DNA from 4 places in the Paenibacillus sp. NRS-1760 genome. Region 3 is predicted to be linked to each of the others. Evidence: riboswitches for the same ligand, from Rfam matches in the RefSeq annotation. Region 3 holds a riboswitch; each other region holds the start of a gene.
What was found. A riboswitch is a leader RNA that binds a small molecule or an ion and turns the genes downstream of it on or off. The one in region 3 is predicted to bind cyclic di-GMP.

Region 1: it holds a riboswitch for cyclic di-GMP, as region 3 does, so the genes downstream of both, ACIFSR_RS09510 (SpaA isopeptide-forming pilin-related protein) here and ACIFSR_RS12570 (anti-repressor SinI family protein) in region 3, are expected to answer to the same signal.
Region 2: it holds a riboswitch for cyclic di-GMP, as region 3 does, so the genes downstream of both, ACIFSR_RS24780 (methyl-accepting chemotaxis protein) here and ACIFSR_RS12570 (anti-repressor SinI family protein) in region 3, are expected to answer to the same signal.
Region 4: it holds a riboswitch for cyclic di-GMP, as region 3 does, so the genes downstream of both, ACIFSR_RS09885 (EAL domain-containing protein) here and ACIFSR_RS12570 (anti-repressor SinI family protein) in region 3, are expected to answer to the same signal.

Annotation. Positions count from the first base shown of each region.
Region 1 is NZ_JBITPK010000008.1:544,492-552,116, forward strand. Features, by position in the region: gene ACIFSR_RS09505 (response regulator) at 1-134, shown strand, start outside; gene ACIFSR_RS09510 (SpaA isopeptide-forming pilin-related protein) at 300-1,877, opposite strand; cyclic di-GMP riboswitch class II at 1,909-1,992, opposite strand; gene ACIFSR_RS09515 (hypothetical protein) at 2,238-2,699, shown strand; gene ACIFSR_RS09520 (DEAD/DEAH box helicase) at 2,894-5,137, shown strand; gene ACIFSR_RS09525 (ComF family protein) at 5,134-6,018, shown strand; gene ACIFSR_RS09530 (TIGR03826 family flagellar region protein) at 6,133-6,549, shown strand; gene flgM (flagellar biosynthesis anti-sigma factor FlgM) at 6,658-6,924, shown strand; gene ACIFSR_RS09540 (flagellar protein FlgN) at 6,933-7,436, shown strand; gene flgK (flagellar hook-associated protein FlgK) at 7,456-7,625, shown strand, end outside.
Region 2 is NZ_JBITPK010000016.1:39,943-47,567, reverse strand. Features, by position in the region: gene ACIFSR_RS24800 (DUF6081 family protein) at 1-614, opposite strand, end outside; gene ACIFSR_RS24795 (prenyltransferase) at 644-1,555, opposite strand; gene ACIFSR_RS24790 (hypothetical protein) at 1,629-2,672, opposite strand; gene ACIFSR_RS24785 (HSP90 family protein) at 2,669-4,441, opposite strand; gene ACIFSR_RS24780 (methyl-accepting chemotaxis protein) at 4,605-6,362, opposite strand; cyclic di-GMP riboswitch class I at 6,448-6,532, opposite strand; gene ACIFSR_RS24775 (DUF1836 domain-containing protein) at 6,605-7,375, opposite strand.
Region 3 is NZ_JBITPK010000010.1:343,469-351,093, reverse strand. Features, by position in the region: gene ACIFSR_RS12605 (ABC transporter ATP-binding protein) at 1-1,344, opposite strand, end outside; gene ACIFSR_RS12600 (lasso peptide biosynthesis B2 protein) at 1,369-1,824, opposite strand; gene ACIFSR_RS12595 (lasso peptide biosynthesis PqqD family chaperone) at 1,840-2,157, opposite strand; gene ACIFSR_RS12590 (aldolase) at 2,158-3,078, opposite strand; gene ACIFSR_RS12585 (paeninodin family lasso peptide) at 3,169-3,306, opposite strand; gene ACIFSR_RS12580 (asparagine synthase-related protein) at 3,400-5,337, opposite strand; gene ACIFSR_RS12575 (helix-turn-helix domain-containing protein) at 5,668-6,000, shown strand; gene ACIFSR_RS12570 (anti-repressor SinI family protein) at 6,015-6,176, opposite strand; cyclic di-GMP riboswitch class II at 6,195-6,276, opposite strand; gene galE (UDP-glucose 4-epimerase GalE) at 6,475-7,521, opposite strand; gene ACIFSR_RS12560 (beta-1,6-N-acetylglucosaminyltransferase) at 7,594-7,625, opposite strand, start outside.
Region 4 is NZ_JBITPK010000009.1:10,233-17,857, reverse strand. Features, by position in the region: gene speD (adenosylmethionine decarboxylase) at 1-384, opposite strand, end outside; gene ACIFSR_RS09885 (EAL domain-containing protein) at 520-3,432, opposite strand; cyclic di-GMP riboswitch class I at 3,517-3,602, opposite strand; gene ACIFSR_RS09880 (metallophosphoesterase) at 3,719-6,304, opposite strand; gene ACIFSR_RS09875 (methyltransferase domain-containing protein) at 6,310-7,575, opposite strand; gene ACIFSR_RS09870 (nucleotidyltransferase domain-containing protein) at 7,616-7,625, opposite strand, start outside.

The DNA.
Region 1 (7,625 bases), on a different contig from region 3:
TCATTGGAGAGTTTTTATTCATTAGCGAAAAGACGGTTAAAAACCATGTGAGCAGTATTTTGCAAAAGATGGAAGTTGATGACCGTACGCAAGCTGTTATCCAATCGATCAAATATGGATGGGTTACCCTGTAGTAGCCTTTTTGATCATTACTTACATATCGAACAAAACCCCGTATCGGTTGATGCGGGGTTTTTTGTTTGCATATAATGTTGCCTTGTGATGGTTGTGTAAAAGAAAAACACTCCTAAGCTGTATAAAACCAGCCTAAAAGTGCGTGGTGAAACATACAATCTTAACTATTTTCTTTGTTTTTGTCTGCGAAGAGAAATGAATCCCGCTGAAAGGGCAAATGCCCCGATGAGATAATAAGGAACTGGACTGCTTTCGCCTGTTTTTGGCAGAGTAGCAAGTGGGACTTGATCTTCATCTACAGCAACAACAGGATCGATTGGCGGCTGGCCTTCCCCACCTTCATTAACTCCTCCAACAGGTGGATCTTCATCATCAATTTCGACGATTGGTGTTGCTTCAGGTGACGATGTAGGTGTTGTCGTTACCGTAGTTGTAGCAGTAGGTGTGCTGCTAGGCGTGATAGCAGGTGTCGAGTTAGGTGTGATCACAGGTGTGGAAATTGGTGTAGTGGTAGGTGTATTCTCAGGTGTAGGAGTTGGTGTAGCTGTAGGCGTGCTCTCAGGTGTAGGAGTTGGTGTAGCTGTAGGCGTGCTCTCAGGTGTAGAAGTTGGTGTAACTGTAGGCGTAGTCTCCGGTGTAGAAGTTGGAGTAGCAGTAGGTGTCGATGATGGTGTTGGAGTAGGCGTAGAGCAGGTTTCGCCTGCGTTCACAAGTGAAAGCTCTTTCTCCTTGCCCCAATGGATCTTCAGCGTATTAGGTACAGCTTGTGGATCAGTTGGGTTGACGAGCTCCGTATTTGTTGAAAAGCTTACGGAACCTTTTCCAGGAATTACACCGTTTCCTGTTTGAGTGGAATTTGGAATTTCCCATGAATAAGAAACCTCAATGTTACTCTCATTGGTTACTTTCCAAGCTCTTGTTTTATTCGGGTCGGCGGAGCAGGCCGTTTCAAGTTTGAGCTTAGCCGTATTGATAACTGCTTTTCGCACAGAGTTATCTGTGGTTACTACGATCTGCTGGGTAGCCACTAAATCGGTGGTAAAGCCATCTAAGGTTAATTCTTTTAATGTGTAGGTGCCGATAGGCAATTCGTTGAATTGCAAAATACCGTCACTATTGGTAACACCGCTTTTGACTAATTTACCGTCTTTCCAAAGCTCGAAGGTAATGTCGACATGAGGAGCCCCTTCGACATTATTTAAAAATTTGTTGATGATGATATTGCCCGTACAGCTGTTCGAAAGCTTTAGATTCCATGCTAAAATTTTGTCACCGTGAGCGCCGGGACCCAATGTCTTAATTAAATCTCCGCTATAGATATCTAATTGATAAGGCAAGCATCTTGGAATGTTAATCGTAACGGAGTAAGTACCTGCTTTTGGATATATAATAGACTGTCCCTCAAAAAATGTTTGCTTGTTGTATGGAATGGTTGTATCGCCGGGTCCAGGTGCCCAGTCAGCAGGGCCTTCATAGCCGGAGAAGCTGACTCTAACACAATCTTTTAACGTCTGGAACGTAGCGGTAGCTGTTCCGTTATTATTGACTACGATATTGGAATGCTTGGCAATGACATCCTTGCGATCCGATGAATACTGTGGACAGCTATTCTCATCTCCGAGTGCCGCAGCATTCGTACTTTGATTGCTATCACCTTCCGCCATGGCAAGGGAACTAAGCGACAACGAAAAAATTAATAACAGAGCCAGGGCTAAACTGATTTTTTTCCTAAAATAACGCATCTTTCACTCTCCTCTTAGATACGTAGTGGGGTTCCAAGAGGGCCGGTTACACTACTAGCTCCATATAATCCAAGTGTCCAATTGTAGATTATACTTCATCGCTTCCCTAGTTATTTTGATTGTGAAAATCCACTCTCCCTTTCTATATGCGTGCACCGGTTAGATATGCATGCTTTCATATTAAAATGATAACATGTATTGGAAATTGCTCAAGGGTGTTTCTTTGTCAGAAAATGACTAATAATCATCATAAAGCAGGATATATTTTTGGCATAACACACATTTTGTCACCTTGTCCCTTGATTGCGGAACCAGTGGGCTCTTCATGGCATATAGTGTCACAAAGAGGAGGTGGCCGCCATGTTTGAACTTCTACTTCTTGTTATTGGCTGTTATGCTTTGGCTGCATTGTCGGTGCATCTGGCGTATCGAATTTGGCGAGGGCGCCAGCAATCCAGCAAGCATTATGTGCTCGTTGCTGATGTCCAGCAAAACAATATGGAATGGTATGTACGTTCACTGTTTTCTTTCTCTCGGCGAATGGGGAAAAACGTTCGTTTGACGATCGTAGATCAAGGGGTTACAGAGGAGACATTGGCTATTGTTGAACGATTAGCTAGAAAGGGTGATGAGGTCAGGATTCACTCTAATGGATCTAATTCATTGTCTGGAAGCGAAGACAGTAAGCGCTCTCAAACAGAGGGTGTGGATGGAACTCAGCTGCTATGGCTGCTCCAGGCAGAAGGAGTTGTGTCGCTTTCCGATCATGCGGTGCTAATTGATTTGCAAAATCCGACAGATTTGTCGAAAATGCCATTTTAGTATATACTCTACGGTAATGAAATAGTCGGAGTGAAGCACACTCAATAACGCAAATGCGTTGTTGGGTGTGCTTTTTTTTGTTTACCGTGCTTGCCAACATCATTCTCCTTTTGTCAGGTAAGGGAGAGGCCGTAGTTAACTTAACAGATGAATAATGAAGTCAGTTCTATAAAGTGTCGAGGGAGCGAATAGAGATGAAGGCACAATTGTATGTTGTGAAAGTGAAAGGCTGCTGGCAGGCTCGACTGACTATCAAGGCAATGGTGGATAAATACTTCTGGATGCATGGAGCGTTTGGTGAAGTGGGATTCTTGAACAACGAGATCGCAGAGGAGGGATGGCTGCTGAAAGAAGAACTGCCGCTCGGGGATGCGTGCGTTGCAGTGGAGCTTTGGGATGCGGCTATAAAACGTGGCAGTGGCGGCAGAAATAACGCGAGTAAAAGCTTAAATGAGGGGGGACGGAATGCTGATTATGAGGCGATTGAGCTGTTGGTGGCATGTGCGGAGGAAGCAAAAGCTGATGGGGCGGGTGGAGATGCAGCGACTGGCGGGTTGAATAGTAGTAATCAGAATTCTAGCGAGCTGGAGAGAAATTATCGGAAATACAGTGGAGGAGTAGAGCAAGCAGTTCATAATGGCAAGATTAGTTTGGGGGGGCGTTGGCGCTTTTTGGGTAGTCGAGGGAAGCGGAAAGGAGCGTTGGCGATAGAGAGGCTTTTTGGTTTAGTGGAGAGGTGGGAGAAGGTAAGGGGAGCTGTGGTTGGGGAAATCGGAGGAGCAGCGCTTGCGAATAATGGTGAAAAGCGTAGCAACGCTAAGCGTGTGGGTGGCGAGGAAGCGGGAGCTTATAACGCTGAAGAGCTGGGAGAGATCGCGGCAGGAGCGAAGCTTGCCGCGGGTATGCTGCAGGGACGTGCGCTTTTGCGAAGCGAGGCGCACGCCCTGTTGTCTAGCGCAAGCTGTCCCGGGGCCGCGTCAAGCTGGAGAGAATTGCTCCAGCTTGCTTCGCTGCTCGGGCAGTTGCGCCTGAGCGGATCAATCGCCGCCGTGGGTGGCGGGCGATTGGAAGCTTTAGGGCGCCGCAGGCGGGAGCGCAGCTGTTTGCGCTGTGGGAGCGGCGAGGCGCAAATGCACCGCACGGCATGTGCAGCGTGCGGGAGGCACTGCGCCTACTGCATGGCGTGCATTGGGATGGGGCGAAGCCGGGAATGTGAGCTGCTTATTACGGGGCAGCGCGCGGGGTTGAACTGGGCAGAGACGACGGTTCGCGGCTCTGGTAAGGGGTTGAGGCCGCTGACGTATGAACAGCGGCTTGATAAATGGGGGCTTAGCCCTGCGCAGACAGCTGCAGCAGCCAAGGCGCTGCAGTTTGTGGAAGAGCCGCCGATAGATGCGGCATTGTCAAAGCGGGACAAGCAGCGCCAGATGAGAGAGTTTCTTCTTTGGGCTGTAACAGGAGCGGGCAAAACGGAGATGATTTTTCCGCTTGTGGAGTCTGTCCTGCTGCGCGGCGGAAAGGCACTTATTGCCACACCGCGCCGTGACGTGGTGATCGAGCTTGACCCGCGTATTCGGAAAGCTTTTCCTAAAGCTTCAGTCGTAACATTATACGGTGGCAGTGAGCAGCGCTGGGAAAGTGGAGATATTACACTTGCGACAACGCATCAGCTGATGCGGTTTTATCAAGGCTTTGATCTCGTTGTAGTTGATGAACTAGATGCGTTTCCTTTTGCGGGCGATCCACTGCTGCATTTTGCAGCAGACAAAAGTTGTGCGCCAGGTGCTGCTCGCTTGCTGCTGTCCGCTACGCCGCCTAGTGAGCTGCAAAGAGCAGCAAAACGAGGGAAGCTGCCTCATGCAAGAGTACCTGTTCGTTATCATCGTCATCCTCTTCCAGTGCCCAAGCTTCTACAAACGCCTACAGTAAAGCAGATGCTCCAGCACCGCAAGCTGCCGTCAAAGCTCTTAGCAGCCATGCGGTCATCCCTTGATCGAGACGCTCAGCTGTTTGTATTCGTGCAGCAAATTGCTCAAACCGAGCCTATGGCGGCTTTATTGCGTGCTGCTCTTTCACATGCTGCTGTTGGGGCAACCTCTTCACAGGATGAAGAACGAACAGAGAAGGTTCAGCATTTTCGCTCGCGGGATATACGAGTACTAGTCACAACTACCATTTTAGAGAGAGGCGTAACGATTCCTAAAAGCGATGTCTATATTCTCGACGCAGATGGAAGGTTATTTGACGAGGCTTCACTGGTTCAAATGGCTGGAAGAGCAGGCCGCTCTGCGGATGATCCATTCGGTCGAGTGTACTTCTGCAGCCATGATCGCAATCGCCCACAGCTGCAGGCGGTACGCCATATTCAAACGATGAATCGCATGGCTCGCAAGCAAGGCTACTTGCTCCCCACTCCCAAAGGAGGCTCGCCAAAATGAACGTCTCGCCAAGAGCATGGCTGCAGCGTCTGCAATCCGCTTTCACCACATCCGCGCAGCTGCTCGCTCCAACGTCTGCCGCATGTCTCCTATGCGGCAAACCGCAAAGCGAGGCTCGCAGCGCGAGCAGCTACAACCACGCGAAGCTGACGACCCAGCTTCGCAATTCCCTTTGCGGAGCGTGCCTCTCCGCAATACCATGGCTGACCCGCATCGCCTGTCGTAGATGCGGGCGCGGCATCCCATGCGAAGACTGCATACGTCGTCCGCATGGCGCATTCATATGCAACCGCAGCGCGGTTCATTATAATCAAGCCATGCGAGCCATGCTCGCCTTGTACAAATATAGGGGCAATGAGCAGCTTGCTCCTTTGCTCGGAGATATGCTTCTGCCTGCATTCGAGGCGATGACCTTTGAAATTATTCAACAGGCTACCGAGGCAAGAAGCAACAGCCGCAAACCAAAAATATCGATAGCAGACTGTTGGGATGCTGTTACCTACGTTCCTGTAAGTGAAGAACGAGCAGCTGATCGGGGGTTCAACCAAGCGGAGCAGCTCGCCAGCCATATCGCGAGGCGTTTTCAGTTGCCGCTTTTGGAATTACTCATTCGTTCGCGACATTCAGAGAAGCAAAGCTTCAAAACGCGTTCCGAAAGATTGCGCGATACGCAATCTCTTTTTGAAGTGAATACGAACAATTTGAGCTTATTAGCCTCTGAATCCCATAGCAAAAAGCATCTAAACGATAGAGCTATTCGTATACTTTTAATCGATGATATCTACACAACTGGAAGCACGGCAGAAGCCTGCTCTAAGGCTCTGCACCGTTATGTGGAGCTTCCGCTCGATATCTATATTTTGACATGGGCTCGTTCATAATCCAGCTAGGCTGATAGATCTAATAATTAGATTCATAGTGAAAAAGTTAGTGCTATCGATTAGAATGTAACTAATAGCTAGTATGGTTTTACAAAAAAAGGAGGGCTCAGAGCGATGAACCTAGATAATTGTCCTCGCTGCGGTAAGCTTTTTGCAAAAAACTTTAGAGACGTGTGCCCGGCATGCATGCGAGAAATTGATAAAGAATATGAGCTTTGTGCAAACTATTTGCGTGAATTTAGAGGCTCAATTATTACTGAGGTATCTGATGCTACGGGTGTTTCGATTAAACAAATTACGAAGTTCATACGCGAGGGACGCATCTCCATTATGAATGCACCTAATATGTCATACCCCTGTGAATCTTGCGGAACTCTAATTCGTGATAATCAACTTTGCGACAATTGTCGCAATCGAATTGAGAAGGACAAGAAGCAGATGTTCCAAGACATATCGCGAAAAGAAGATTTAAAAAGTGCTTACAAGCAAACGGGTGTTTATAAAGGCTTAGAAAGATACAATGATAAATGATTTAAGTTAATATTTTGTTGACTATAAAATTTCACTTGACTGAAGCCGATAATACTTGTAAAGGTAATCGGCTTTTTTAGTTCCTGTAAATAATGAGGTGGGTAAACAATGAAAATAAATGAGACGAATCGTATCGGAGCGCTTAATCCTTACCAGAAGCATTCGGAAGCCAGAGTAGGCGGGACAGACAAGGCAAAGCAGAAGGACGCGGTTCAAATCTCTGCTGCAGCTAAGGAATTGCTATCGACAAGCAAAGCAAGCGGAGCGGACAGAACTGAACATATTGAGCAGCTGAAGCGTTCGGTAGCAACAGGCAACTATCATGTGGAAGCTGGCAAGATTGCCGAGAAGCTGCTTCCCTTCCTGAAGGAGTAATCCTCTAAATGAATGAGTACATCCAGCAAATCATCGTGATTTTGCAAGAGCTTTTAGACGAGCACCTGCAGCTTATTGAATACGGCAACGCGAAGACTTCGGCTATTACTGTGAACCAAGTAGAGACGCTCTCGTATATTTCCAGCAAAGAGAAGAAGAGTCTTCAGCGGATCATGGATCTGGAGCAGCAGCGTATCTTTTTGATAGGGAAATATATGCTTGATCAGAAGCTGACTGCCCATCGTTCGTTCAAAATGGAGAAGCTCATACAAGCTGTATACCAAGCGAATGAGAAGCAGCAGCTTCAGGCGATATGGAATGAGCTATCGGCAGCACTTAAGAAACTTCAAGATATTAACGAATTCAATCAACAGCTCGTAAGGATGACTCTGGAGCATTTGCATTTTACGCAAGATTTGCTGCTTGGTCCGACTGAGGAAGAAGCGACCTATCATCGTGCTGTTCAAGGCATGGCCTTAAATCGTAATGGCCGCTTTAATATGAAAACGTAACAAGAGAGGACAATATACGATGGCATCCACTTTTCATGGCTTAGAAACGGCAAGGCGCAGCTTATTTACCACTCAGTCTGCTCTGAATACTACTGGACATAACATTTCAAACGCGAATACAGCAGGCTACTCACGGCAAGTGGTGAATATGACTGCATCAAGACCGATAGACGCGGTTGGTTTCTCCAA
Region 2 (7,625 bases), on a different contig from region 3:
ATAAATTGGTTAAATTTAACCGGAACATCACGCTCTCTCCGCACTTCTTGGCCATTCAAAAAAAATACGACTTCATCATTGGTGCGATTGTACGTAATTTTGTACGTATTAAATTCGCGCGCCGCAAAGTTTGTGTCTTCCTTAAACACACAGAAATATCTCGTTTTATCCGTCTCCGGCACCTTTACTCCCGGAAAAGGAAGAACGGCATATACACTTGCATATTTGTCATTTCCCGCAAAAAAGTCGAGTGCCCCGCCTGTCGTGAAATCGAGCAGATTCAAAGAAACGAAACCATCATAAAGATCATCAGGCGCTGTATTTTGCGACCGTGCGCGAATTTGCAGCTCAAAGCTGATCTCACCGGATTCAGGTACAAGAACAGGTTCAGCAGAATAATACATATGCTTAGCATTATCCAGTATTTGAATTTGATCGTTCGAGCGGCTAAGCGGTGCTCTTACATACAGCAGTCCATTGCGAACAATGACAACCGCATTAGGCTCTCGGTACTGCCAGAAGGTTCCGTCTTGCAGCGGAAAACCACCGATTTTCCATACTTCCCCTTCATTTAGAATCGTATGAAAATCTCCTAAAGTCCATTGCTTCTCCATATCCATGACCTCTTTCTAAGTTGTATGTTTTAAATAAGACCCTGAATGATTAAGGCAACGATTAAGATCACACCGCATCGCATCGTTGCTTTCAGCGAGGCACCCATAAGCGGTACGTATGCAGCAGATACATTATTTGATGATAACCTGCCGTATACCAAATATAAAGGTATCGCTGTTGGCAGCGCCAGCAGCCCGTAAATAGGCAATGCTTTCACGACCACGCATAGGATAAGTGAAATATAGGCGAGAAAAAGCAAAACGCGCGAGAAAACGAGTGCTCTCTTTTCTCCCCAAACGACGACTAATGTTCTTTTCCCTGCTTGACGATCAGCCTGCCAGTGCAGGAAATGGTGATTAAACAATATTAGGGTAGTCAAAAGTCCTATTGGGAGCGATAGCCAAAATGCCCGAGAATCTAATTCTGAGGTTTGTACAAAATAAGCGCCTACGACAGGCAGTATGCCGAAGGAGATCAAAATCGCGACTTCACTGTAGCCTTTGCCGCGGTATCCGAATTGGATCGGCGGAGCTACATAGAAATAAGCAATTAACGCCCCAAGCCCGCCAAATACGAGCACCGGCCAGCCGCTTGTTATACTAATTATAATGCCGCAAATCGCTGCAATGCCAAATAATGCCCATGTTACGGTCGCAAAGGTGCGAATGCTCCACGTCCCTTTTGTCAAATAGCCAGAGTTGGTTGCAATTGCCCCTTCCGTCGATTGAGCGGCCGTATCCGTACCGTTATAATAATCCCATAAATCATTGATCATATTAGAAAATAAATGGGCTGTTCCTGCCCCAACTATGGTGATGATAAATAATAAAGGATTGAAAATGCCGTTCCACACAAAAGCCCCCAGCGCACCTAACGCCACGGGAATAAGCATAACAGGAAGAACCCTCAGCCTGGATGCTTTCATAAATTGTTTAAACATAAGCTGCCACTGCCCTCTCTGTTGTCGATCGTTCAATTGAACCACTTCCATTTGCTATACGTCAACACATGGATTAAAAATGGCTTAGTTTTTGAACTTGTTTAAGCTTCTGTTTGAGCAGCTCGGTGCAATAATGATTTTGGTTTCTTAGATCAAAAGCAGCAGCTAATTGTTCGGTATCCTTTACAATCATCTCATACGTAATATCGCTGCTAACATTCAGCTTTCTCCGACGGTTTTTCGCATGCCACAATTGTAGAAATGCTCTAGCTGAAATCATATACAACAACCGATCCCAGCCTACTCTCGTATCCAGCGCATATTGGACGGTTTGTTCAAACCATTTGGCGGCTTTATGAATGTCGGTTGCTGTGTAATAAGCAAGGAAGCTCCCATATTCGCTTAAGTAACCAGGTCCCTTTAACAAACGCGCGCCTTTTTTTGCCATCTTTACAGCTTCATCTGCTTGCTCCGTCTCAAGGAGCGGGAGAAGCAGATGGCTGTACGTATTTTGCGGAATGGATTTGCAGGTCATTCGACCATCCATAATAGGCTTCATAGCTTGCAGTCCTCGCCGATATCTGCCAACTGTAAAATGATAGTAGCCAAAGCCATTTTGCTCACAGGCGCTGCAATCAGACATTCCATCTCTAGCCGTCTTGCGCCAAAGCTCATAGTTTGCTTGAGCCGACTCATGATCGCCTTGAGATAGCGCGTATCGATGAAGACATTGATAATATGGGCGCAGGCTGTGACCGTATTGTAAGCATTTTGCCTTAAAATCATTAAAAATCGAATTGATTTGATCCGTACCAAATTGCGGAAACCGCCAAATTTGATTAACAAACCATTTATAGTGCCAAATAAGGGTGAAGCTCGAATAAGCAGCCGGATCTTTTTCAAACTGAGTTAAGCACCAGGTAAACGAAACAAGAAATCGCTCTTCATAGCCCGAATCAAGCGCTGCCTCGGAATAAGTCATGCGGGCGTAATAGGAGTCTTCCTTCGTCATATGCAAATCGGCTATCCGAATAGCCTCCTCAAGCACCGCAAGCTTCTGTTTTCCCTGCGGCAAGCTCCATGCCTCGCTTCGCAATTGATCATATCGCTGCTTCATAGCTCTCGATCACCAGCCTGACTAAGACCGATTTCCAGCACCTGCATAAACGATTTGTTCATTAACTTCAGCTCCTCAGGGCCAAGAGGATATTGACCAAGCAGCAAGGCCTGCGTATAAACGGTCTCAATGCTTAGCTTCTGCATATCCGCATTCTGACAGGTCATAGCCCTCTGCATAAGCGGATTATTAAAGTTGTAGCAAATCGTCGCATATGGCACCTCATATAACTCATGGATGACAACATCCACAATGTTTGCGAACAAATCATTAGCTTCATCTTTCGTTTGCTCTGCCATTCTCAGAAAATTCACTTCATCATTTGTATTGTATAAAGCAGCCAAATCCACTGGCTCAAATCGCTTTACTACGCTTCTGCATTGAAATGGAGCTAGCAGCTGATCCGAGAGCTCCAGAAAGGAAAGAATGCTTTTATGCTCCGCGGGAGTTATGGATTGGAAGACGTTCGAGAAATTAATCGGATCTAGAACTAACGCCTCGATATCCTCATCCAGCGCAGGCAGCTTGCGTACAAGTTCAAAATCATGGACATAACCGCCGTTAATAACCATCACATTTTGCGCTTTGGCAACGCGAGCCACTTGGCGGAATTCATCAAGTGTTGAAGATACAACGATCCGTTTGTTCTGTTCCAATATTTCGCTCATCTTCATCATGCCAAATGAAGTCTCAAACGACAAGAAAGGGATAAACAATCGATAAAGCTCATCATCTTCGGCAGCCATCGCTTTAATGGAAGCAGAATGAATAACAATAATTTTCCCGAATAGTACAGGATTTGATTCTGAAAGCTGAATCATATGCTGTTTAATGTTTTCGCCAATTTCATCCTTTACGGTATGAAAAAGCTCATTTTCCATAAATGACTCCCGAGAAGCCGTTGGTCGAAGTCCATTCGTATTCATGATACACGTAACAAAAAAAGCCCAATCCGGAAGCATATTGTTAACTTGATCGGAAAGCAGCATACGTTTCATATATACCTTATGTTTTTTCTCGGCTTGCAAGCTTACAGCATAAGGAAGAATATAAGCGACACCCTCAAGCTCACCAATTACTGATTTTAAAGGTATGGCATCCAAGAAGGTTTGATACAAGTGATCTTCGCCATAGGTGAGCGCATCACTGCTATTCATGGACCACGGAGGAGTTTCCTCGTTAATCCTAATATCTGTTTTCCCTTCGGACAAATGAATCGGAACAGGTAGGAACTGACCATAATGGCTCATTAACTCCATCACACGATCCCATTCGTAATAATCCTCGTAACCCTCCTTGCATGTCAAAAACACGGTTGTTCCGATTGGAGCATCCTTCTCAAGCTTGCGAATCGTGTACGTGCCGTCTGGCCGCCCGCGCCATTCTAAAGTATCGCCTTCTAGAGCGGAGCGGGTAATAACAACGATTTCGCCGCTCACTACGAAGCAGGACAGCAAACCCACGCCAAATTGTCCAATATAGTCGTCTGCTGAATCCATTTCGTCACGCTTGGAGGTACTTCCGATTTGAGCCAAAAAAAGCTGGATTTCGGATTCGGACAGGCCTATCCCATTATCGTGAACGGCAATCGTTCGAGAACCGTAAATTTCAACTGTTACGCGTGCATCAAAACGATGTCCAAGCCGTTTGCGTGCCGTTATCGCATCAACGCCATTTTGTAGTAATTCCCTAATGAATACGCCTGGGCTCGAATATAAATGCTTTGAGAGAAGCTCGATCATCCCTTGTAAATTAACTTGAAAGTTCATTTCGCTCATCCTGTCTCCCATAGTGGATCTGTTTTGTATTGGTCTATTCCATTCATTGATTCGGCATTATACTCGCTTATCCTTCTTTATTTGCACAAAGAGGCAGGCAGCACCCCAAACCTATGGATGCTGCCTGCCTCACACGATTATCATTTTGTGTTGCTTATACTTTGAAAACAGATGCTTTCTCCTTCAAATCCTGCGAGGAAAGTGAAAGCTTCTCCGCAAGCGTGCGCAAATCATCGGAAATATCATTTTGCTTAACTGAAAGCTCGCTCATATGTTCCATTTTCCCATTCACTTCTGAAGACGTAGTCAATAGCTTGTCTACTGCAGACACGATATGAGACATGCCTGTTGTAATTTCACTAATTGCCGTAGAAATCTCGCTCACTTGATCTGACAGCATGCTGCTTTGTGATTCCAATGCTTGGAATGTGCTGCTTGCGGTTTCAGATGCTTGACGCGTCGTGTTAATAACATTCGCGAAGCTGCCGATCGTGCGGCTGCTTGCTGCCACATCGCTCTGTATGAGTGTCAGCTCCTTCGTGATCTGCTTCGAGATCATATCGGTCTGACTGGACAACTTGCGGATCTCATCAGCGACTACTGCGAACCCTCTGCCATGCTCACCCGCTCTTGCCGATTCAATGGATGCGTTCAGTGACAACAAATTCGTCTGTGTGTTCAAATCCTGAATGCCGTTCAAAAACTTAGCTACATTGTTATATCGTTCATTCATCGTTTCGAAAGCTTCAGTTAGCTTTGAGAACTGGTCTACTGTTTCATTTACCATCGAGACCACGCCAGCCATCTGCTGCGTGCCGTTATGAGATGATTGCTTCATATTTTGCATATCATTGTTTATGTATTCACTCGACGCAGCAATTTGCTGAGAGCTTGCTGAGATTTCTTCCGTAACTGCCGAAATGGATGAAGCATCGTCATACTGCGACAGCAACACTTTTCTGCCCAGCTCCACTTGGCCATTTACATCCTCTGATGCTTTTCGATTAATACCAATCATATTATCCATATTATTCGAGATGTGGAGCACAGATTCGCTCACTTCAAGCGTAGCTTTAATCGTTTCTCGCAGCTGATCGCCCATATTAGCCAAAGCGTGGTCAAGATCGCCAAATTCGTCAGAGCGAACGAGTTTTTCTTGACTTGTAAAATCATTATTGCCATACTGCTTAATTCTTTTTGTAATGCCTACAAGTCCTGTTCTAATCGATTGTGAGATGACAAAAATCATAATAGCAGGAAGAATAGCTAGCAAAATGACATTTATAAGCACAATAAGGTTCGCACTGGATATGTCTTTATCGAGAAGCCTCTGCGTCGCGTTAGCGTCTGCGGTCAAACGCTCGTGCATTGTATCGTTGGAATAACTTAGAATGACGGTATATACGCTTATTAGATTGCTTATGCGGAGCGATTTCTCATCTGATGATAATCCACTCACGTCTGTATTCGTCACTTTCAAGTTATCTAATGCTAGCTTAAGAACATTAACTTGATTCGCATAATAAGGACCATCTTCCGTTGCAGGCGGATATTTCTTATCCATATCGATAAGCTGTTTCTCCAACTCATCGATGTTGGCAGGCATCGTTTCCAAATCCTTCATGATCAGCGTTGCATCGCTTTTGCCATTTTCAATGGCATCTACCATTAGAAGCATCACTTTCAGCAGCCTATTCGATATACCTTGATAATTGCGTTCAGCACGCTGCAATTCCTCTGAACCTTCGACTGAGGTTGCTACTGAATGATTTTGAAAATAAATCAAAACGCCCGAGCCTACATTAAATAGTGTGATGATTGCGGTAACAAGCAATAATTTGCTCGTTATTTTCTTCAAACTCAATTTCTTAAACAGTATTTTTGCTCTCTCTATCCTATCCTTAAAAACCATCCTGCTTGCTCTCTCCTCTGTCTCCTGAAAACAAAAAAAGCTATCCAGCCACAGGAGGCGGACAGCTCAGTTAGCTTATTATCCTTCCGGCGGTCTGGCAGCCATAGTGCGTACACCTTAGGCCCATAACTTTGCGTCCTTGTCTTTCAACAAGTTTGCCTTTTTCAGTTTGTCTATTTTGTAGTTTACAACTTAAACCAGTATAGGACTATTTAGTGAGTTTGTCATCCCTTGAACCATATTTATTCTGTGGCTAAAAATAAGGTTGCATTGCAATAACGCCTTGCTAACGAATGAAAATAGGAGGTTTGGATGGAAATAACCGCAACGAGCAAAATATTTCGCACCGCTTCCCATTGTTTTTCTGTTAAATTCGGCAATCTGCTTGCAAATTGATTCGCTGAAGAGCGAATGACATGCTCTGTCAATAAATCTTGATGCGGATTTTCCTTCAGATGACCGGAAATGTCGAGCAGTTGATCGTTATTCGCATCTAGCTCCTCAAACATACTAGTATAAGATGCATATAATTCAATAGGCCCAACTAAATCGTCTGCTTCATCCTCTGGTTTCTTGAATACGATCTCAAAAAGCTTGCGTATGGATTCAAAATCAAGATTTGACTTTAAATCATCAATAATAAATAATAACGCAGCTTGGTTTAGAGAATATTTTTTCCCAGCTTTCGGACAATCGAAATAAGGTTTGAAATCTCGCTTTACCCAGTTTTGCATGGAGGTAATCGACAGATTCGAATATTCGATTAATTGGCCCAACGCAGCAATTTCATGTAGTGAAAAGCCTTTAATCTCATTTCCTTTAATGAGCTTTTCAATAATTGGAGGCAGCAGCGTAGACATAAATGCAGGCAGTCCCGTGCCTTTCTCCAAATCACATTGATGCGTTTTGGTCCATGCGGCTTGCAGCACTTGCAGTGGCTTTAAATTATACTTTCCGTCCAGAGCCAGCAGCAAGCAAGCCATCTCTTTTCGAGTAAGCGTAAAGGACTCCATCTCGCTTCCTCCTCGCACATTCGTCTTGCATTCCTATATTACAAGTTCATATGAACTCATCATATGCCGGAGAATGACGCTTGTAAAGGCTCGAAAATCAATGAGAATAAGCCTTTCATTCTCGTTAAATCGATTTTAAAGCGCGTATAAGGCTGTTACCGTTGGATATGGCATTTGTCATATCATGTAATCATTCGTTATAGTAGATCATAAGAATAAAAAAAATATAAACATAAAAGGGTAGTGAAAA
Region 3 (7,625 bases):
CCCATGGAACAGAAACGGCTCCTGCGGGACATAACTGATTGACCTTCTTAACGACAACAGATCCTCATCTGTAAGCGTCTTCCCGTCAATGAGCACAGAACCTTGATCAGGCTTCAACATGCCCATAATCATATCAATTAATGTACTTTTACCTGCACCTGATTGACCAACAATTGCAGTCATACCATTAGCAGGAATACGAAGATTAATAGCTTCTAATGTATAGTCTACCTGATCTTGATCGTAACGGAAATATACTTGACGGCATTCAAGCTGATGCTCGAACTTCATGCTGCCAACATTCTCATCTTCGTATTGAATGATATCTGTTACTTCCTGAACTTGCATGCATTCTTCTTGAAGGTTCATCAATGTTTTGAAAGCGGGTATGGAGGAAGCAATTAGTTCAACATTGGACTGAATTCCTGTGAATCGTGGCCATAGACGAGCGAAAATAGCAATGATAAGCAATAAATACCCGCCTTCTTGTTGGAACATTGTCGCCGAGAACAAAATAAATACAGCTATCATAAGTGAAGAAGTCAACTTGTAAACAAGCTGAGAATTATTACTGACAATACTATTGCTATTCCGCTCTTCCGCTTGTTTTCGAGTCCAGCCCAGCATCCAACGATAACGTGATGTCTCTAAAGAGTTACTCTTAATATCCTTCATTCCATTGAACTGATCCGTAATGCCTGCCATATAACCTTGATAAAGTTCAATAGCTTCACTTCCAAGCTCTTTTGATTGTTTAATAAATCGACGAGATATAAAAATGACAATTAAACCAAAGCCAAGCACAAAAAGCGTCATCTTAGCCGAAATTACAAATGCAATACCTATTTGAATCATTGTAAAAATGATTGATGTCAAAAGTTGAAGAATAAGGTAAGCGCCATTAGTCACACGCCATAATTGATCGGTCAAAGATGAGATGAGATCTGTTTTTCGTTTTTTTAAAAAGAAAGCCCACTGTGTTTGCAATAATGTTCGATATATTTCTAATCTCACACTATTAACATACCCTGTCAAAATTCGCGTTTCGCGTATGCTAAGATTTCGACTTACAAAACTTTGACCGATAACTAATGTTAAATATACGGAAAGGATGATCAATAAGGCTTGCAGTTTAGGCATAACTTGCAAAAATTCAAAAAAGGCGAGGCCAGGTATAGCGTGGATTTGAAAATCAATAATTCCGATAATAGATAATAAAGGGATTAATAATAACATTCCAGCGCCCTCTAATAAACCAATGAGCATCATGCCGAATAAATTGAAATAAAGCACCTTGCCAGAGTAACTATGTAGCTTCTTAGTGAAATATATAATGTGACTCATTACCTCATCACTTTCCATTCTTTTTCATTGAATGAACTTAGCGAACATACCCGTTACGGTAAATCTGTTCATTTCTTCAGCACCTGAGACAACCAATGAACCGCTCCGAAGCCAAGCATGAGCGATTAACTTCCCGTTCTCGTCCTTTGCTGTTCCTAAATACAAGGTGCTTTCAATTTGACGTCTTTCCAGCATCTTCATAGCAGTAATCGCTCGAACTAAACACTTTGTCTCCCAAAACGTATTTCTTCCCATTATTTCTATCGATTGATAAACATTGAAAATTATCTCGTGATTTTGCTGACTATATTCAGAGTCGGTTTCCTTCAAATAAACGCCTAGTGTAGGAGCTATCCGTGAGAATGGAAAATAAAGCAGCTGCATTCTTATCCTTCCCAAATATAAACCTGTCTCGATAAAGAGGAGCAGCGTCTTCATATCCAAAGAAAAAACTGTTTTACATTTTCCTATAATCCCCATTTTCTCACCTTAACGTTATAGACTGTAGTGAATTAATTTTTCTTCTGACAGATGAAGCAGGAACGGCAGCAGTTGCTCTTCACAAGTAATCCGATCGACATCATATTGTTCTATCAACTTATCAATTAGTTGCATGACAGGAATAGGCTCCTGTATTAGCTCCCAAATCTGACTCCCCATAATGCCAAGATTATAATAGTTCCCGTTTCTGATACTTAAAATAACTTTTTCACCGCCCATATCACTAACGATATTCTCCTGGTCTCGAACAATACTCGCTTGTACTAGATTTGCCTGATTCAATGTTAGGCTGTTCGTTTCTATTGTCATCATTTATTCCTCCAACGAAATGGTTTTTAATATAAGATCGACTAATTGTGGAGCCGAAAATTCATTTTCCGAACGCCGTAAATGATAGATAGGCAGTCTCTCTCCCAACTTTGAGGAGAAACCGAAATGCCAGCTCACAAGGTTCATTTTTGGAATTAAAAAATGTCTATATGTATGTTGAAATAATAAAGGCAGTCTTTCCAGCTTCTTAACTGCTTGAATATTTATTCCGTCTACATCTGATTTTTCTAATAAGAAAATCCCTGCTAGTGGTATAGGATCCGTATAATATTTATCTTCAACCGAGATGCAGTACTTCGTTTCCCGACCATGAATGGAACGAAGCTCAGCGTTATTCATTCCGAAAGCATCCAAGCTCTGCTGCCATAGCTTCTGCTGCGGATAGGAGGGAGTAACAATAGGGCGATGCTCTGCTGGTAAGAATGAAATAGGAACAATATCATCTGTTACAAGCTTATGTCCCCGTCCTACAAAAGCAGAAGCGAGGGTTGACTTGCCGGCCCCTGATTCACCTATAAAAGCATAGGCATTACCATTAATAACAACTGCACTCCCATGAAGTGGATAAATCGATCTTTGTATAAGTATGATCCCCATACAGGTACCAAGAAGGTACAATCGAATTACATCCTCGTCTGCTTCAGCGCATGGAGACACAATGATCTTATTGCCATTTTGAATACTAAAAACACCGGCATCAGGTAGTCTCATCGTTACTGCTTCTCCATCAACAATAACTTCATAAGGCGATAAATTAAACGCTTCCTTAAAGCTGGGGTCTATCACAACTTCAACATCATTACACACTTGAAGATCATTCATCCTAAGTAGTTCAGGAAATGGAATTTCACTAGATATGTTCAAACCAAATGCTTTATAACCTTCCCTGACCTTTGTAATCAACAGACATCCACTCCATAAAAAGATAATTAACATTCAAGCCCTTATATAACAAACATACAAGGGCTTGAAGTTTAACTTACACAATTGCGATTAGCTATAACGGAGGTCTGGAACGGGAGTTCCAGTTGGGAATGTTGCATCCAAACGAGTACCCACTTTAGGACTAGCTTCAGTCATTTTGACTTCCAGAACTTGTAGTTCTGGCTTGATCCATTGCTTCTTTGACATATGTATCACCTCCTTAATGATGTTTATCACTTTTGTATCCATGAAACCAATCTAGCTTTCCTAGTAAATTAGAGTGATGCTATGAGTAGATGGTTAAAAATGTCGTTTAAGGAATCGATACACAATTACACTTCTCATAAGGGCTCGCAAACCTTCATCCTCTGCTAGATTTGAATCCGCCTTTTTTTTAAAACGTAACAATGCTCCTTTAACCAGGTTGCCATCTACAAGAGACATCATTCTATCATCTTTGCTCATAGACTCTGCCTCTTCGATAAACAAATGCCAATCTGGTCTTATACGATGAAGCCAATCCAAACCCTGAACGCCGCGAACACGCTGGTTGAGCCTTACGTCATCCGGTAAATAATTTTCAGTTGCTCTTCGAATAAGAGCTCGATCTAATCCCTTATGAACATATTGATCCTCTGGTACCGATAAGCAAAACTGGATAACTCTACTATCATTTGACGGATCACGACTCCATAAAGCATTAGGTAACGAAAATTTTGATGTAACTGTATTGGTAGCATTCCAGTATAATGGATTCTCAAAATGTTCTCTTCTTATTTTATAAATGTTCTGCTCGACTAGCCAACCTGTCTGGTCCATTCCATGCTCGCGAAGTTGATCAAAAACTTTAGTTTTCGTTGCAAAATCGCTATTTATAATAGGTCCAATAGAAGGCTCTTGATTGATATGTAATCTGCTAAGTGCTGGAAAAGCCATTTTACTCAAAACAGAAAATACTCGTCCACGCCCAGTCCCCATATTTCTGCTAAATGCCTTTACTTCGTTATGTAAATGAATCCATCTGAAACGTTTTAAGAGACGAGAGTAGTTTTCGAGGGCATCACCCCAAGAAATGGACAAGTTACCTCGCGCACCTGTTAGTAATATGCCAATGTCTTTCGCCGCAGCTTGTTCGAATATGCCTCTTATCCAAAAAGAGTTCTCAAAAAATTTATAAGGCATTTCTAATGTCTCCAGAAATGGATCAATATCTGAAAACGAATTTCTATCTTTAAAGTCAAGATAGTTCGCTTGAAACCCACCAACATACTGGACAGTTGAATTAATATAGGGTGATTCATTAGCAATCGTTTGACGAGAGGTATAATCGTCAAAATCGCTTGGAGGAACATAACTGAATGTATGTATTTCTTTATTTATTGGACGAAGGGCTTTAACTGCAAAACTAACTACTGCTCCTGAATCCAACCCCCCACTTAATTGTGAACCTATTTGTTTGTAAGTGCGCAATCGTGCATTTACTGACTGTTGAAATACATCCCTGAATGCTTCAACATATTGTTCGTCCGTTTTGAAGCGAAGTTTCTTATTTGCCGTTAGCTTAAAATATCGCATGACCTTTACTTGACCATTAACCAATGTCATGCAATGAGATGGCGGCAATTGCAAAATATCCTTATACACATTTTGTGTAACGTCAACAACATCAATTACTGTGCTGATAGCTAAAAACTGTGCCATCCATTGCTCATTCAGACGTTTATGAACATCTGGCAGCTCTAACAGTGGTTTCATCGTCGTACACATCGCTAACCGATTTCCATTCCAGTGATAATACAAAGTTCTGCAACCAGAAAAATCTCTAGCAGCAAATACTCTTTGCTCTCTTTCATCCCATATTACAAAAGCAAAATCACCGATTAGATACTTGGGTGATTCAACACCCCATTTTGCATAGGAGAGTAAAATGAGCTCTGCATCAGTCATTTGCATTCTACGATCAAGGTGTACGTTTAGTGATTCAAATAATTCATTACGGTTATCTATAATTGCATCGGCACTTATGACTAAACGTCTTTCTGAATCATAATAGGGATTGCATTCCCCGACAGACTCTGGTGTAATCCATTGATTATGGCATCCAACAAACACATTGTTCTTATTCCATGCTTGAGCTGTATTGCAAGGAAACCGCGATAATTGCTGCATCAGTCTATTCCCCTGATCTAACACATGGGCTGTCTGATCAACTTCATAAACGACTGCTATTGCGCTCATTCGTGCCTCCGATTTAGATAGCCAGCGTGTTCTTCAATCGAACGAGATGCGAGCATCATTGAATGTCTTTTAGTTCTTAATAAAGAACATATTTGAATAATACACTTGAAAACGGACGTTGTCAATCGTTTTTTCACCAAAATATCACAAAATAAAACGAAACATCGTTCTTTTATAAGAACAACATTTCGAAATGGGTTTAACCTTATTTTTTTCTAATTTAGACGTCATTTTATTTTTTATTCGTTAAAACTTACAAGCTTTCGCAATTAAGAATTATTCGTTATAATAGTGTTAGTCTACAACGAAGAGATAACGGGGGAGTTTGCTATGATCGGAGAACGTATTCAGATGCTGCGCAAGAGAAAAGGCCTATCCCTAACGGAGTTGTCGCAACGGGCAGGCGTCGCAAAATCTTACTTAAGCTCTATTGAACGAGGGCTCCAGCAAAATCCTTCGATTCAATTTCTCGAAAAGGTAGGCGCAGTATTAAACGTAACGGTTGAAGAATTTTTAAATAGCGATGAAAATAATGATCGTAAAACAAGCAATCTAGACACCGAGTGGGCCGATCTAGTTCGAGAAGCAATGGCTTCTGGCGTAAGCAAAGATCAATTTAAAGAATTTTTAGAATTCAATAAATGGAAAATAAAGCGCGAGTAGCGCTTTATTTTCTTTTATACGGCTGTTTCTTGTATATCATCTTTCTTGCTTTCTTCAAGACATAGTAATACCTTTCTAACATCTTCCTTGCTAAACCCCAAAGAACGTGCATTCATGATTAATGCTACCCATTCCATATCTAAATCCTGATTATCCTCTGATTTTGTAAGTACCATTTTCCCATGTCCCCCATTCAATTTGGGACGGTTGCACCACTGACTCCATGCGTTTAAGGTGCCCAGATACTAAACGCATTTCAACGTCTCCCTATGCTTGTCATTCGTTTATAGATGTATTATAAATCACTCTAATTGCGTATGCTGTCGCTTCCTGTCTCACAAAAATGAAAGATAATTACATTTTTTGTCGAATTTATTTAACGATTGTTAAAGGGAGCGGGGGAAGGAAATAGAGCCCGCTAGATCAAATTAGGAGCTCTAAAATGTTGCTTCATTAACAGAGCTATCCGGTATATTATTTTGCTGCAAGTTCAGATTTCAACAGTGTATCTTCTTCATATCCATTCGGATTTGAAAATTGCCATCTCCACGTATCGCTGCACATTTCTTCTATTCCTTTTGTTGCAAACCAATTCAATTCTACATTTGCCTTCAACGTATCTGCATAACAAACAGCAATATCGCCAGGTCTGCGGTTAACGACCTCGTATGGAATGCTTTGCCCAGTTACCTTCTCGAAGGCTGCAATCATCTCTAACACACTGTAGCCATTTCCAGTGCCAAGATTATATATATTCACATTTGATTTTCTACTCATGTTTTCCAGTGCCTTTACATGCCCCTTTGCTAGATCTACTACATGAATGTAGTCTCTCACTCCAGTGCCATCCACAGTTGGATAATCATTTCCAAACACATGTAACTGCTTAAGCTTGCCAACAGCTACCTGCGATATGTAAGGCATTAAGTTGTTTGGCACTCCATTTGGATTTTCTCCAATTCGACCACTTTTATGGGCGCCAATAGGGTTGAAATACCTCAGGATCGTTATTCCCCAGCTGTTATCTGAACTAGCTAAATCCAGTAAAATTTGTTCTAGCATGAGCTTAGTCCGGCCATATGGATTTGTTGCTGAGAGCGGTGAATCCTCAATAATCGGAACATGTTCGGGCCGTCCATAAACAGTAGCCGAGGAACTAAATACTAATTTCTGAACACCAAATTTCTTCATGACTCCACAAAGAATTAATGTGCTCGTTATATTGGTATGATAATAAGATAAAGGCATTTGTACAGACTCTCCGACAGCCTTTAACCCGGCGAAGTGAATAACGGCATCAATAGCATGATTCGAAAATACATGCTCGAGTCCCTTTTGATCCATAAGATCCATTTGATAAAAGGTAAAGGATTTATTTGTAATCTCTTTTACCCTTTCTAAAGCGATATAGCTGCTATTAGAAAAATTATCAACAACCACTAATTCATATCCCGCTTCAAGAAGCTCAATGCAAGTATGACTGCCTATGTACCCCGCTCCGCCTGTTACTAAGATTGCCATTTTATTTACCCCTCTCAACAATTCTTAATAAAGAACAAATAAATCAAAAAAAATACCTCTCCGATGCTAAGCTCACATGCATACCTTTTCGCTGTAATAATTTA
Region 4 (7,625 bases), on a different contig from region 3:
ATACTCCGGATACGTATGAACCGTTATATGGCTTTTATCCAAATGCATCACTACGGAATCAGGCAAGGGACCCGGCGATTCTTCAAACGACTCATTGGGTCCGCCAATTACCGGCCCTTCAGATACGAGCAAAGTAACGCTGGCACCCTGCGGCTCATAATCCTGCTTTGCAATATTAAGCACATGCGCTCCAATAATATCCGATACTGTTTCCAAAATATTCGTCAGCCTATCCGAATTATATTGTTCGTCTATATAGGCGATATATGCTTTACGCTCTTCTTTCGTTCTCGTATAACACACATCATACATATTGAAGCTGAGTGACTTCGTTAAATTATTAAAGCCATGCAGCTGAATTCTTTGTTCCGGTGTAAGTTTCAAGCGCACATCCTCCTTTTCAATAATTACTATTTCCTTTTACCCAAAGACCGATGCGGCAAAACTTTTATGTTGCACAAAAAAAGCATTTCACGCCCCCGGTTTTACCGAATGTAAAATGCTTTTTCCATCTCATTTTTAATTATGTTTTTTCAATTCCTTAATCCGGAGTATCGGATCTCCTACATACACCTGTGTTTGAGGAAGCATCCCATCACGCTGCTTAATGGCTAGGAAATTAAGCGTATTGACGAGCTCATCCTGCTGCTTTTCTTTTAATTGAAATTGCACACCATATTCATAAATGTCTTTGCCCAGTTCATTGTACCAGACGATAAATCCGAATAGCACATACATTTGATTAAGAATTTTCGTCTTAAACATCAAGAGGATATCGCTGTTAACGGGCAGCTTCACACCGACTATAAACCGGAGCCCACCTGGCCCGATGTTTCGAACAAACACCTCTGTACTCCCAAGCTTCACACTGCTTCCTTTGAACATCGTAATGGTCATCTCTGCCAATAGACAATGCTTCAAATCGATTCGAAAGCTTTTTCTCCTATTAACGAGCACTTCTTTACTAGGCATAAATAAAGCAGGCTCTTTACAAGATCTTCGGCTCAATAGCTGTACGATGCTGTCCGGCTCTACAGGACGACTGAAATAATAACCTTGGATTTCATCGCATCGCTGATCGCGTAAATAGTTGAACTGCTCCTTCGTTTCAACGCCTTCAGCCACTACCTGCATGCCAAGTTCGCCAGCCAATTGAATAATGCATTCAATAATGCTTTTATTTCTACGATCCGTCATCAACTCCTCGATAAATGACCGATCAATTTTGATCGTATCGAGTGCCAAGCGCTTCAATAAATAAAGAGAGGAATAGCCGGTTCCAAAATCATCAAGCGATACTTTGATTTTTCTTTTCTTCAGCTCCAGCAGCAATTCAGTCACCGCATTCTCATTGCTAATAAAGGAGCTTTCCGTTATTTCAATTTCCAATCGATCTTGGGAAATTCCTGTCTCCTCGATGATCTGATCGATGGTATGCAATATATTTTGCTGAAGAAGCTGCTGCACCGAAAAGTTAACCGACAGCGTAACCGAAGGCAGGCCTAAGCTCTGCCACCGTTTATGCTGCATACAGGCTTCGCGAAGCACCCATTCTCCTATCGATACAATAAGCCCCGTTTCCTCTGCGATCGGTATGAATTCAGACGGAGCAACCAATCCCCAATCCGGATGATTCCAGCGCAGCAGCGCCTCAACGCCAACAATTTCCATCGTTTGCGAATGTACGCGAGGCATATAATGAAGGAACAGCTCTCCTCTTTCCTGCGCTTTACGCAAATCATTGCTGAGTGAAAACAATTTGAATGATTGCACATTTAAAGAAGCGGAATAGCACTGTGATTGGTTGCTGCCTCTGGACTTCGCATGATAAAGAGCCGCATTTGCATTTTTCATCAACTGCTCCACCGAGCTCCCATCGCCAGGCGATTGACTGATTCCAATACTTGCGGTTACATTCAGCTCATATCCTTCTATCAAAAATTGCTCATTGATAAGCTTAATAATAGTAGCTGCCATATCCTTGATTTCGTTTAGCTGCTTTACATCAGCTATAATAATTGCAAATTCGTCTCCGCCAAGTCTGAATACGGTTTGGCCATCACGTAAATTGCTCATCAATCGAAAGGCGATTTGTTTCAGCAGCTCATCCCCAATTGGATGCCCCAGCGTATCATTTACATATTTGAAACGATCCACGTCAATCAGCACGATCGCCAGCCTCTGCTTAAAATACTCGCTTACCCTTAGCTGCTTATCTAGCTGGTCTTCAAACATTCTGCGATTTGGCATCTCCGTTAAATAATCGTGGTAAGCCAAATATTGATTTAATTCCTCAGCCTTGCTCCGATCCGTAATATCAAGGACTACTCCAACGATTGCCTGCTCTCCCATATTTGACACTTGATTATAGTGCACTTCGCAATGAATAATCGTCCCATCTTGTTTAATGGCTCTGTGGCAGAAATTAGATAAAGACTGCCCCTCCTGTACCTTCGTTAGTTGATTAACGACGGCTTCACGGTCTGACGGATGGATCGTCTGAATAATATCCATACCGATCAAGGAGTCATAACCAAACATTTTATTGAGCTGATCGTTTGAATAAACGAAGTTGTTTTTTTGCGCGACAAAAATACCGACAATGGATTGCTCGACAATACTGCGGTATTTTAATTCGGTCTCAGTCAACGATTGCTCAATCATTTTTTGCTGCGTAATATCCTTGGCAATGCCGTAGACACCGATAAGCTTTTTATTAATAATGATTGGAATATTGGTCACATTAAATTCGACCGTTTGCCCTGTTCTCGTAATGCCTGTCGTATCATAGTTTTGAGGGTTCCGCGTCTTGAGCGTTTGCTCAAAATATTGAATCGTTTTATCCAGCGCTGCGGCATCTACAAATTTATGAAAACTATCATTTATAATTTCCTCTTTCGTATATCCAAAAAGTTGCTCAAGCACTGAATTGCATGACAAAAAACGCCCTTGTGCGTCTAAAGAAAAGACCGCGTCAGGGTTGTTTTCAAATATCGATTTATAAAGCTGCTCTTCGATTGTGAGGCGATGCTGTATTTTTTTATTTTCCGTTACATCCTGAATCATGCCTATCGTCAACAATATCTCGTTTTCGGCATTCCGTATGAAAGTAATGTTTTCCACCACATATCTAACTTCACCGCTCTGACGAACGATTCTGTACTCGGAAACGCTTTCCTTTTTTGATTCAATTGCAAGGTGGAACTGCTCATTAACGCGCTCACGATCTTCGGGATGCACGAACTCAAAAAATTGTTCAATCGTCATCGAGAAATCAGATTTCATACCATATATTTCGAACATTTGATTCGACCAGGATGCTTCTCTGCGAATATGGTCAAACTCCCAGTAACCTAAATTAGATAGCTTTTGAACAATATTAAAACTACCAACATTAACATTGCCATTAAAACGTTTAATCATTTGTTTCATTGCTAAATATCCCCTCTTATTCATAACGTAGGCGGTAACCTGAAGTTTTTAAGGAGAGGATATAGGTATGTTATCACTCATCCTTTTGGCAACCCAGCCACCTTTGGAAATTTCCTTTAGGCCTGTTGGCTTTGCGTCATTGTCTTTCGACAACTTTGCTTTTTACTAGGACTTTTTACATATACCAGTATTCCATATTATTCCGATATATACCATAACCAATTTCATAATAGGTCGAATGATGTAGAAAAACCTCCCATTATGGGAGGTTTGGTATATTGATGTTTTACAATCTAGGATCGATTTCCTTCTCTTTGGCAACCTCAAACAAAAGATTCGCAACAGCCGCTTGATATCCATTGTTTTCCGGGGCAATTTCAGCAAAAGGAATCGCCAGCATATGCTGTCCTAGCCGGTACTCGTTAAATGATGTACGAAGCTTTTGCGTAATATTTTTTTGCTTGATGAGCTTATTGTACTTGTGCGGAAATCTATAATCATAACCGTAAATAATAGACATGTATTCCTTATTACGCACTTTCATATAGGGAACCGTGTACGGCTGAGGCACCTCGGGCTTAATCACGACACCTTCCATATGATTGTCTACCGTAAGCGTGTAAAAATATTTTTCTGCAAGCTCATAGCTTTCCGCATCAGACAGCACAAGCGTGATGAATGGATCGTCAGAGAGGAATCGATACATCTCAGAGGTTTTCCACGCTGGCAGCTGCTCGCTTCCGTCCACGTATACGATTTTGAGCAGCGAAAAAGGCTTGTATTCAAGCTCCCCTGCCTCGGCATACAGCTCCAGCTGCCTCTTATACGTTTCATATGCTTTGATATGCTCGTCAATTGGCCTATTTTTCTCAAGAATAGAATGAACATGCTTAAAATTTTGATAGACGGCTAGGCCATATTTCTCATTAATAGCCCCTTTGCTAAGGTGAAACTGATCCTTTTCAAAACCACTTTCCTTGAAATCATGCGCAAGCTTTCCGAACGCTTCCTCGAATCCATTCGCCTTCAGGAAAGCAAGCTCTGTCTCAAGCCCCTTCTCAATAGGCTTAAACTGCTTTTCGATGAGACCTTCTCCCAGCGCCTCCCATGGCAAAAGCTCGCCATCCAGCAGGAGCATCGATATATCGTTTTCCTTCATGTAGCTCCCGAATCTTTGCAGCAGTCGCTCATAAACAGTGGTCAGGTCAACCTTATTTATTTTGTATCCATTGCGGCTCACTGCAAAACATTGCTCGATATCTGCATGCAAATAAACATTGCAGCGTGATCCCATGTATTTGGGCTGCAGCACGACCTCTTTAACACCGCGCTCCACAAAATAGTTCAGCCCTTTCCTCAGCGATTCCAGCTCACCCGCCGCTTCATCCTTATCTGCAGGAGACATGGTTCCTGAAATAAAGTTAATTTTATTGCGCGAGCAATACTGCAATCTGCGGGCTTCATCATCATCCAGCTCCTGCACCGATACTTTGCGTTCCTCTTTGAAGAGAGCAGGAAGCTCGCCTTCCATGCCGGCTATTGACGATTTCTGTGATTTGAAAGTCGGCTTCATCGACAGAGAAACCGAGGTTAGCAGATTGCCGTGAACTGCGCCTGAATCCAAATGGATTTTATTTCTGATCCGAAATGCTTGTTTAGCAGCCACATGTCCAAAAACATGATACGGCTGGTTTCCTGCTGCATCCCGCTTCAGAAACGCAAGCTGTGCTTCAATCGGCGCCGATCGGTCGAGTCTAAAATTACGCTGATGACGGACCGAATTCACATCCAGCTTGCCAATATATTTGTTCTCGCATGGCGCGTGAGTCACATAATAGGATGGTCCTGCTTTTCCTACCATTCTGTAGAAAGGCTTCGACAGCGATACGAGATGATTAAACTTCTGAAGCAGCTCAGCATCGCCTCTCAGCACCTCAGTCGAATCGAAGTAGGCATGCAGCAGCTCGTCTTCCACACCTTTGATTTCACCACGCATATATTTATGGACGAAGTTTTCATGATTGCCAAGCACAAACAAAAACTTATCCTGATTCGTATATAGGAAATCAATGATTTCCTTAGTGCGGCTTCCCTTATCGATCCAATCTCCAACGAGCAATACTTTTGTACCTCTGACCTTTCCTGTCTCAACCAATACATTGCCCTCTAGTTGAAACCCATGGCTAACGAGCAAAGCCTTCAGCTCATCCACACATTCGTGAACGTCACCGACGATTATCGTCTTCTGGTCCAGCGGTAAAAAAACATCCAAATACTCAGCAGCATCCTCGATTATAATCTTATAATCCGGATTCGCAACCTTATCCATAGGGGAATAAAAATCTTTAGCCCGCACTTTATGAACTTTGCTATATTTCTCCCTCGAGAGCGAACCAAGCACGTCCTTGCGCAAACGATTAATGTGGCTCGTTATCAGTTTCTTTGAACGCTCCGATGAATAATAATCATCCCGCTTCTTGTAATCAAACAGCACGACTTCAAGGTTGTAGTTATTTCCCTTTGCAACCTCCCTCACTCTCGCCCGGAAATCCTCCGACAAACCTGTTGTATCCACGACAACAAATTCCGCATTGATGGGGAAAGTAGTGACCAGCCGCAGCTTCTCGAACAAAAGGCGGAAAGCCTGATCGCTCGCTTCAAGCATGATTTGATCATATTTATCATAATCAGAGCCTAGAAGCTCTTGTCTAATGCTATCGGATGAAATATATTGCACGTTCGCATTCATGCCCTTGCTGTCATCCCTAAATCGCAGCTGCGGCATCAGCACTTCGTTTGCAAAGGTTGTTTTCCCGCATTCCGTCGTGCCAATCAGCATAAAAATCGTATGGACTCTCGTTCTCATTTCCATTGACGCTACTCTCTCCTCTTCCGCAAAATCGCACCCTGCGTCGTTTGTATACCATTCACTCCGTCGCCGATTGCGACAAATTGGCTTTCCACGGATTGATCTTTAATCGTTTCGAGCAGCCACTCTTGAAATTCAGCTTGTCCAAGCTCCCATTTATGGTCATCATGCCGGAAGTCTTCCAGCTCATAATAAGCATTAAACTCTGCATTAGGTGTTGTCAGCACAAAATAATCAAAATCAACATGTTCGCATATTTGCCGTATCAGAACAGCTGCCTCATTTAGACTCATATGCTCAATAACCTCGGTCAAAATGACATCCACCTGCTCGCCGTTATAAGCCTCTAGAAAATGTTCAATGGAAGGAAAGCTAGCGATGTTGTCCAGTTCCTTTGCTTTCGCCTTTCGCTCTACCACCTCTAGCAGCGGCTCATGGATATCAACCGCGTAGTAGCTATCTTCAATCTTGGATGCAAATGGAATCGCATAGAAACCTTCTCCACAGCCAACGTCGAGAATGGCCTTATTGAACGGAAGCACGCTTCCGATATAGCTTCTCCGCTGCTGAGCCGTCCCGCCGAAGGCCAATTGAACCGCATAACGATCTGTTTTCTCCAGCTCTTCTTTATATTTCTTGAACCGGTCTCTTGAAGCTAGAAAATTGCGGGCAAACAAGCTTCGTATATAAAAGGGTGCGTCGATAATTTGGATACTCTTCACATATTTAATCAACACATCATCAGAAATATCGATGTATTCGTCGCTGAACATCGAAAGGAAGAGACAAAGCACACTAACGACATGCATAAGCTCATATAACGATTTATGCGTCTTAATGGTAAGCGAATAGCTCTTATGCGCCAGGTGTACAGCTTCAAATGTATAGTCGGTAAGATGCTTCTCAAAAAAATGAATATAACGCAAGAGCTCAATATGAATCATATTGATATGGAAGGTATGCTCGTATTGCTCCGTGTCACTCGAATGCTGCGCTTTAAGCGGCGCTGCAAAAAATTCATTAATCGCTCCCAGTACAAAGAGCGGCGTATTATATCGCGATACATTGAGGTACTCAAATTGGTCCTGCCTATGCTGCTTGTATGAAACCTCATTGTCAGCATCCTTAAAATAAACGTTGAAGGTTGCTTCATCGGTATACCAGCCGTAGGCCATTCCTTTGCGAACAGCGCGCAGCAGCATGCCTGACCCCGGATTTTTTCTAATGACGAACGAAAAGCTTGGGTTCGTCGATTTCACTTGCACGATAGCCATCCTTAACTTCCCCTTACTTATCAATTAAAAGCAACACTATTTAATCCCAA